3 regions of the Streptomyces sp. NPDC037301 genome follow, and region 2 is predicted to be linked to each of the others. Evidence: riboswitches for the same ligand, from Rfam matches in the RefSeq annotation. Region 2 holds a riboswitch; each other region holds the start of a gene.
The links. Region 2 has a riboswitch for cobalamin ahead of ACZ7IB_RS35905 (ABC transporter substrate-binding protein). Riboswitches for the same ligand answer to the same signal wherever they lie in the genome.
Positions count from the first base shown of each region.

Region 1: another riboswitch for cobalamin. It lies ahead of ACZ7IB_RS18245 (cobalamin biosynthesis protein); the one in region 2 lies ahead of ACZ7IB_RS35905 (ABC transporter substrate-binding protein).
Region 3: another riboswitch for cobalamin. It lies ahead of ACZ7IB_RS04515 (ribonucleoside-diphosphate reductase subunit alpha); the one in region 2 lies ahead of ACZ7IB_RS35905 (ABC transporter substrate-binding protein).

Region 1 covers NZ_JBVJWD010000010.1:61,100-63,355, reverse strand. The annotation lists gene ACZ7IB_RS18250 (cobyric acid synthase) at 1-70, opposite strand, end outside; gene ACZ7IB_RS18245 (cobalamin biosynthesis protein) at 67-1,125, opposite strand; cobalamin riboswitch at 1,270-1,400, opposite strand; gene ACZ7IB_RS18240 (hypothetical protein) at 1,573-1,803, opposite strand; gene ACZ7IB_RS18235 (inorganic phosphate transporter) at 1,839-2,256, opposite strand, start outside.
Region 2 covers NZ_JBVJWD010000035.1:24,758-27,013, forward strand. The annotation lists gene ACZ7IB_RS35900 (beta-ketoacyl-[acyl-carrier-protein] synthase family protein) at 1-621, shown strand, start outside; cobalamin riboswitch at 700-887, shown strand; gene ACZ7IB_RS35905 (ABC transporter substrate-binding protein) at 923-1,990, shown strand; gene ACZ7IB_RS35910 (FecCD family ABC transporter permease) at 1,987-2,256, shown strand, end outside.
Region 3 covers NZ_JBVJWD010000002.1:263,849-266,104, forward strand. The annotation lists gene ACZ7IB_RS04515 (ribonucleoside-diphosphate reductase subunit alpha) at 1-1,510, opposite strand, end outside; adenosylcobalamin-variant (AdoCbl-variant) riboswitch at 1,662-1,764, opposite strand; gene mctP (monocarboxylate uptake permease MctP) at 1,943-2,256, opposite strand, start outside.

The DNA.
Region 1 (2,256 bases), on a different contig from region 2:
AGATGCCTGCTGTGACGACGCTCTTGCCCGCGTCCGAGGTGGTTCCGGCGACCAGCAGCCCGCCGCTCATGTCCGTCTCCGTCCTGCGATCCGACGTCCTGTGACTTGAAGTTCCGTGACCTGAAGTCCTGCGGACCGAAGTCCTGCGGACCGAAGTCCTGCGGACCGAAGTCCTGCGATCCGTCGTGCGGCGAGGCCCGCACCCAGTCGTCCCGCCACACACACGCCGAGGGCCAGCGCGCTCACCCGGCGCGACAGCCGTACCGCGCGTTCGATGTCCTCGGTCTCCACCGCCCGGCCCGCCTCCCCGTTGAGGACGGGGCGGTGTTCGACCCGGCCGCCGTACGCGAGGGTCCCGCCGAGCCGTACGCCGAGCGCACCCGCGAACGAGGCCTCCACCGGGCCCGCGTTGGGGCTCGGGTGCTTCGCCGCGTCGGCCCGCCACGCCCGTACCGCTCCACGTGGCCGCCCCCCGGCGGCCACGGCGAGCAGGGCCGTGAGCCGGGCACCGGGCCAGCCCGCGAGGTCGTCGAGGCGGGCCGAGGCCCAGCCGTAGCGCCGGTGGCGGGGCGACTTGTGGCCGACCATGGCGTCGAGGGTGTTGGCGGCCCGGAAGCCGACGAGCCCGGGCACACCGGCCAGCGCACCCCACACCAGGGCGCCGACCACGGCGTCCGAGGTGTTCTCGGCCACGGACTCCACCACGGCGCGGGCGATCTGCGGTCCGTCGAGGGAGTACGGGTCGCGCCCGCACAGATGCGGCAGACGCTCGCGGGCCGACTCGATGTCACCGGCGGCCAGGGCGCCGCCGATCGCCCGGGCCTCACGCCCCAGGGACGTACCGCCGACGACGGACCAGGTGGCGGCCGCGGTCAGTGCGACGGAGGCGGCGGGGTGGCTGCGTACGGCACGGGTGACCAGCGCGGCACCACCCGCGGCGCCTCCGGCGCAGACGAGCATGTGCAGCGCGCCCCACCCGCGGTGGTCGCGCCACAGACGGCGCTCGACGCCCGCCGCGGCCCGCCCGAAGGCGGCGACCGGATGCCCCCTGCGGGGGTCACCGAGCAGCAGATCGCCGATCAGACCGGCCGTGGCGCCGTACGCGAAAATGCGGTCGGCACGCACGGCTCAACCGGCCGTTACGCCTCGAAGGACCTTCGTACAGGCGGCTCTCGTCGAGAGCGCCACAGGAACGGACGCACGGCAGCCAGGCATGGCGATATGTCCTCACTCAGGGTCCGCGCCCTGGTTCGACGTGACCGGCGACGAGAGTCTCCTGGCTCCCGGATCCGCAGTTCCCCCGGCCTTCCAACCCGCTCGCGCGTGCCGTGACTTCCGGTGTGGGGGACTGCTCCCCGGTGACAGTGGCGGGACCGCGCCGGATTCGCACCGGCTTCCTCTGCTGTCGCCGTAATTGGCTCCGGCAGTCCACCACGCTCCGCGAACGCCCGTCAACTTGCCGTTGACCTGCGAAGGTGCAGTGTGCTGAGCCCCACATCGGGCCGGGCACACCACAACGGGCCGGACACACGAGGTGTGTCCGGCCCGACGGGGGAGTGCGTGGAGGAGGGCTCAGGCGACGATCAGATAGATCCCGTACGCGACCGCCGCAGCGCACAGCGCGAAGCAGACGTAGGCGCCGGCGCGGGCCAGCAGCAGCGAGCCGCCGGAGCCGCCCTGCGCCGCCGGTTCGGGCTGCTTGGAGAGACCGACGATGCCCAGGGTGAAGAAACCCACCAGCGCGACGGTGACGACGAGGGAGACGCCGAAGACGGAGCCGAGGGCTGCCCAGTCGATGTTCATGCTGAATCCTTAGACGGTCTGCCTAGGCGGCTGGCCTAGACGGTGGCGGGTCGCGCCGGGTCCTGGGTGGTTCCGGCCGGAGCCGGAATGGTGGTCTTGAGGTCCTGGGCCGCTGCCTGGGCCACGGTGAGCGGCGGGCTGACGGCGGCGATGGCCGTGGTGACGACGCCCGCGGGCTCGGCGTCGCCGCCCGTCGGCGCGACATCGCCGTGGCCGACCGGCTTGCGGCGCGACACCAGCCAGATCGCCCCGGAGCCCACGACCAGCAGCGCCGCGACGACCACGACACCCCAGGTGCCCTGCTTGGTGAGGAGTTCCGCGCCCGCGCCGACCAGGCCCGCGGCCGGCAGTGTCAGACCCCAGGCGACGAACATCCGGGTGGCGGTGGACCAGCGGACCACGCCGCCCCGGCGACCGAGGCCCGCGCCCATCACGGCGCCGGAGCAGGACTGG
Region 2 (2,256 bases):
GCCCGGTCCGGAGCCGCGGCCCGTGCGGAGGGCGACCCGGCCAGGCGGTGCCGGCCCTTCGCGGCCGACCGTGCCGGGCTGGTCATGGGTGAGGGCGCCGCCGTCATGGTGCTGGAACGGGCGGACGACGCCGTCGCCCGGGGCGCCACGCCGCGGGCACTGCTCGCGGGCACCGGCGCCACCACCGACGCCCACCACCCCACAAGCCCGCACCCGTCCGGCGCGGTCGCCCAGGCCGCGGTCGAGGCCGCGTTGCGCGACGCGGGCTGGGCGACCGAGGACGTCGAGCACGTCAACGCACACGGCACGGCGACACCGATCAACGACGCCACCGAGGCCGCCCTCATCGGCCGGGTCTACCCGCACCGGCCGCCCGTCACCGCCCCGAAGGGCGTACTCGGGCACTGCATGGGGGCGGCCGGAGCGATCGAGGCAGGACTGACCGTCCTGACGCTCCAGCGCGGAGTCGTACCGCCGATCGCCAACCTGGACGCCCCGGCGCCCGAGTTCGACATCAACTGCGTCACCGAGCAACCCCTGCGCAAGTCCATCCGGCGCGCCGTCAGTCACTCCTTCGGCTTCGGCGGGCACAACGCCGTGATCGCTCTTGAGCGTCCGTAGGCATCGGGCAGGTGGTGCGACGGGAGCACAGCCCGGCGTACCACCGGCCACACCGCCCATGAGCTGCGCGGAGGCTCGTGATAGCTTGCCGAAGCCAGTCAAACTCCACGTAGGGGTCAGGGAATCCGGTGAGAATCCGGAACTGACGCGCAGCGGTGAGGGGGACGGGCGGGGCCACGGCCACTGGGACACCCGCAGGTGTCCTGGGAAGGCGTCCCGTCCGTAGGAGCCCGAGTCCGAAGACCTGCTGGCACCTGCGACCCGGTACCGGGCGCAGGACTCCGTACAGCGGGCTCCGCGCATGAGCCCCGAGACGCAGAGGGACTCCGTGCCGTCCATAGCCAGCCCTGTCCGCGCCATTGCCCTGCTCTCGGCGGGACTCGTCCTGCTGACCGCCTGCGGGGGCGGAACGAGCAGCTCTGCCGCGAAGTCCGGCTCCGCCGACGGATACCCCGTGACGCTGAAGAACTGTGGACGCACCGTCACCGTCGATGCCGCACCGCAGCGGGCCGTTTCGGTCGACCAGGGATCGACGGAGATCCTGCTCTCCCTCGGCCTCGCCGACCGGCTGGCCGCCACCTCGACCTGGACCGACCCGGTGATGAAGGGCCTGGAGAAGGCCAACGCCAAGGTTCCCAGGATCGCGGACAACCGGCCGTCGTCGGAGAAGGTCCTCGACCAGGAACCCGACTTCATCAGCGCGTCGTTCGAGTCGACGCTCGCCAAGGGCGGCGTCGCGCCCCGCGAACAGTTCGAGGATCTCGGCGTCCCGACCTATGTCTCGCCCGCCGACTGCACCGGCAAGGACAACAGCGGTGGCGGCGACGGAGCCCGTACCGCGCCACTGCCCATGGACAGCGTGTATGACGAAGTGCGCGACCTGGCCAAGGTGTTCGGCGTGCAGAAACGCGGCGACACACTCGTGGCGCAGCTGCGGGACCGGGTGAAGAAGGCGACCGAGGGCGTCGACGCCTCCGACGCCACCCTCCTCTACTGGTTCTCCGACTCCAAGGCCCCGTACCTGGCCGGCTGCTGCGGAGCGCCCGGCATCATCACCAGGGAACTCGGCGCGAAGAACGTCTTCGACGACACCCATGAGGAATGGCCCCAGATCGGCTGGGAGACCGTCGCCGACCGCAACCCCGACGTCCTGGTCATCGGAGACCTGACCCGCAAGGCACAGACCGCCGAGAGCGCCGCGAAGAAGATCGAATTCCTGGAGTCCAACCCCGTCACGAGGAACATGGACGCCGTCAGGCACAAGCGGTACGTCCTGCTGAGCGGCCAGGCCATGAACCCATCCATCCGGACGGTCGAGGGTGTGGAACGCGTCGCCGCCGGGCTGCGCACATTCGGATTCGCGGGGTGACGGACACCGAACGGGCCACGGCGGTGGACGCGTCACGGGCCTCCGAAGCGGCCGTGCGCAGTGGCACGGGGATACGGAAGCTGCGCGGCGCAACTCTGTGGGCCTGTGGCGTCGCACTGCTCATGCTGTCCGTCGCGGTCGCCATCACCATCGGCCCCGCCCGTATCTCCGTCGCCGACGTCTGGTCCACGGTCGCCTCCCACCTCGGCTGGGGCCGGTCACGGCTCACCCCGATCCGGGACGGCATCATCTGGAACCTGCGCATG
Region 3 (2,256 bases), on a different contig from region 2:
TCGGGTAGAAGTTGATGTCGACGACCCGGTCGAGGAAGGTCACGGCGGTGCGGACGGTCGCGTCCAGCCGCTCCCAGTCGATGCCACCGTCGGCGACGAACGCACCGAGGTTGACCGAACCCAGGTTGCAGACGGCCGTCTCGCCGTCATCGGTGACTTCGAGGATCTCGGTGCACAGATTCGACGAGTGGACGACGCGGCCCGGCTCGGCGGTCTGGTTCGCGGTCCGGTTGGAGGCGTCCTTGAACGTCATCCAGCCCTGGCCGGTCTGCGCGAGGGTACGCATCATCCGGCCGTACAGCTCACGGGCCGGCATCGACTTGCGGGCCAGCCCCTTGGCCTCGGCTGCCCGGTACGCGGCGTCGAACTCGTCGCCCCACAGGTCGACCAGCTCGGGCACATCGGCGGGCGAGAACAGTGACCAGTCGCCGTCCGCGTCGACCCGGCGCATGAACTCGTCCGGGATCCAGTGCGCCAGGTTGAGGTTGTGCGTACGCCGCTGGTCCTCACCCGTGTTGTCGCGCAGCTCCAGGAACTCCTCGATGTCCGCGTGCCAGGTCTCCAGGTAGACGGCGGCGGCGCCCTTGCGGCGGCCACCCTGGTTGACCGCGGCGACGGAGGCGTCGAGCGTCTTCAGGAACGGCACGATGCCGTTGGAGTGCCCGTTGGTGCCGCGGATCAGTGAACCGCGGGCGCGGATGCGGGAGTACGAGAGACCGATTCCGCCCGCGTGCTTGGAGAGCCGCGCCACCTGGTGGTAGCGGTCATAGATCGAGTCGAGCTCGTCGAGCGGGGAGTCCAGCAGATAGCAGGAGGACATCTGCGGATGCCGGGTGCCGGAGTTGAACAGGGTCGGCGAGGACGGCAGGTAGTCGAGCCGGCTCATCAGCCCGTACAGTGCCGCGACTTCGTCCAGGGCGCGCTTCGAGTCGTCCTCGGCGAGTCCGGCCGCGACGCGCAGCATGAAGTGCTGCGGCGTCTCGATGACCTGGCGGGTGTGCGGGTGACGCAGCAGATAGCGGCTGTGCAGGGTCCGCAGCCCGAAGTAACCGAAGCGGTCGTCGGCGCCGTCGGCGAGCGAACGCTCCACCAGCGCGTCGAGTGCGGCCGCGTGCAGCGCGACGAACCCGGCGGTACGGTCCGCGATCAGGCCCTCGCGGTGCCCGACGGCGACCGCGGCGGAGAAGGAGACCGCGCCCTGGCTCGCCGCCTCGTCCGCGATGGTGCGGGTCAGCAGCCTGGCCGCGAGCCGGGAGTAGGCGGGGTCCTCGGAGATCAGCCCCGCGGCGGCCTCCGTTGCCAGCGAGCGCAACTCCGCCTCGTCCGACCGGGCGCTACGGCCGCGCAGCGCGGCGGCGGCGACGCGACCGGGGTCGGTGTCGGGCAGATCGACGGTGAGGTCGGTCAGGGTCCGCAGCAGTGCGGTCCCCGGTCCGTCGTGTGCGGTTCCCTCGGACTCGGCCGCTTCGGACACAGCGACTGAAGCCGGATCGGCTGGCGCGATGGTCACGTGGTGCTCTCCCTCGCTCGGCTCGGGGCCGGCGGGGAGCGGGGCAGCCGGGCAGAGGCGGGCCCGCGTCGGGGCAGCACTCATTACGGCGTCCACCGGCCCATCCGCGAGGCCCGGACGTCTGGCATCCGGTTCGGTCGAGCCGGATGCGCTGTCGGCAGGTCCTCGGACTTACTTGAAGGTGCGCAAAAGCACACTGAATACACCGTTGCGGGACAGTTCCGGATTCGCACCGGATTTCCCTGCGACGACAGCGAGCACGAGCATACATGTGGGGGCCGCTGGATGGGACGGCCCCCACATGTTGTGTCGCGCAACAGAAGTCGAGTCGACGGGACAAGCCGTGCGATCCCCTGTCGGAGCAGACGGACGGCCCGCCACGCCCCGCTGAAGGGGGCGCGACGGGCCGTCATCCGGCCGTGGGAGCGGTCGTCAGTGGCCGCCGCCCGGGGCTCCCGCCGTGGCCGGCGGGAGCTCCGCCCGGACGCCCGGGTCGCCCGCGTCGGCCGTGTAGTCGGCCGGGGAGGTCTCGTCGATCCCGGCGGGTGCCTTCACGGCGTTCAGGACGAAGGTGAGCACCACCGTCACCACCACGTTCAGCACGAACGCGGTCAGGCCGATGTAGCCGATCTCGCCGATGCCCGGGATCTCCTTGGACGACCCGCCGAAGTGTGCCTGGGTCGGGCTGGCGACCCCGTACGCGGCCACCGTCCCGTACACCATGCCGACCGCCCAGCCCGCGAGCA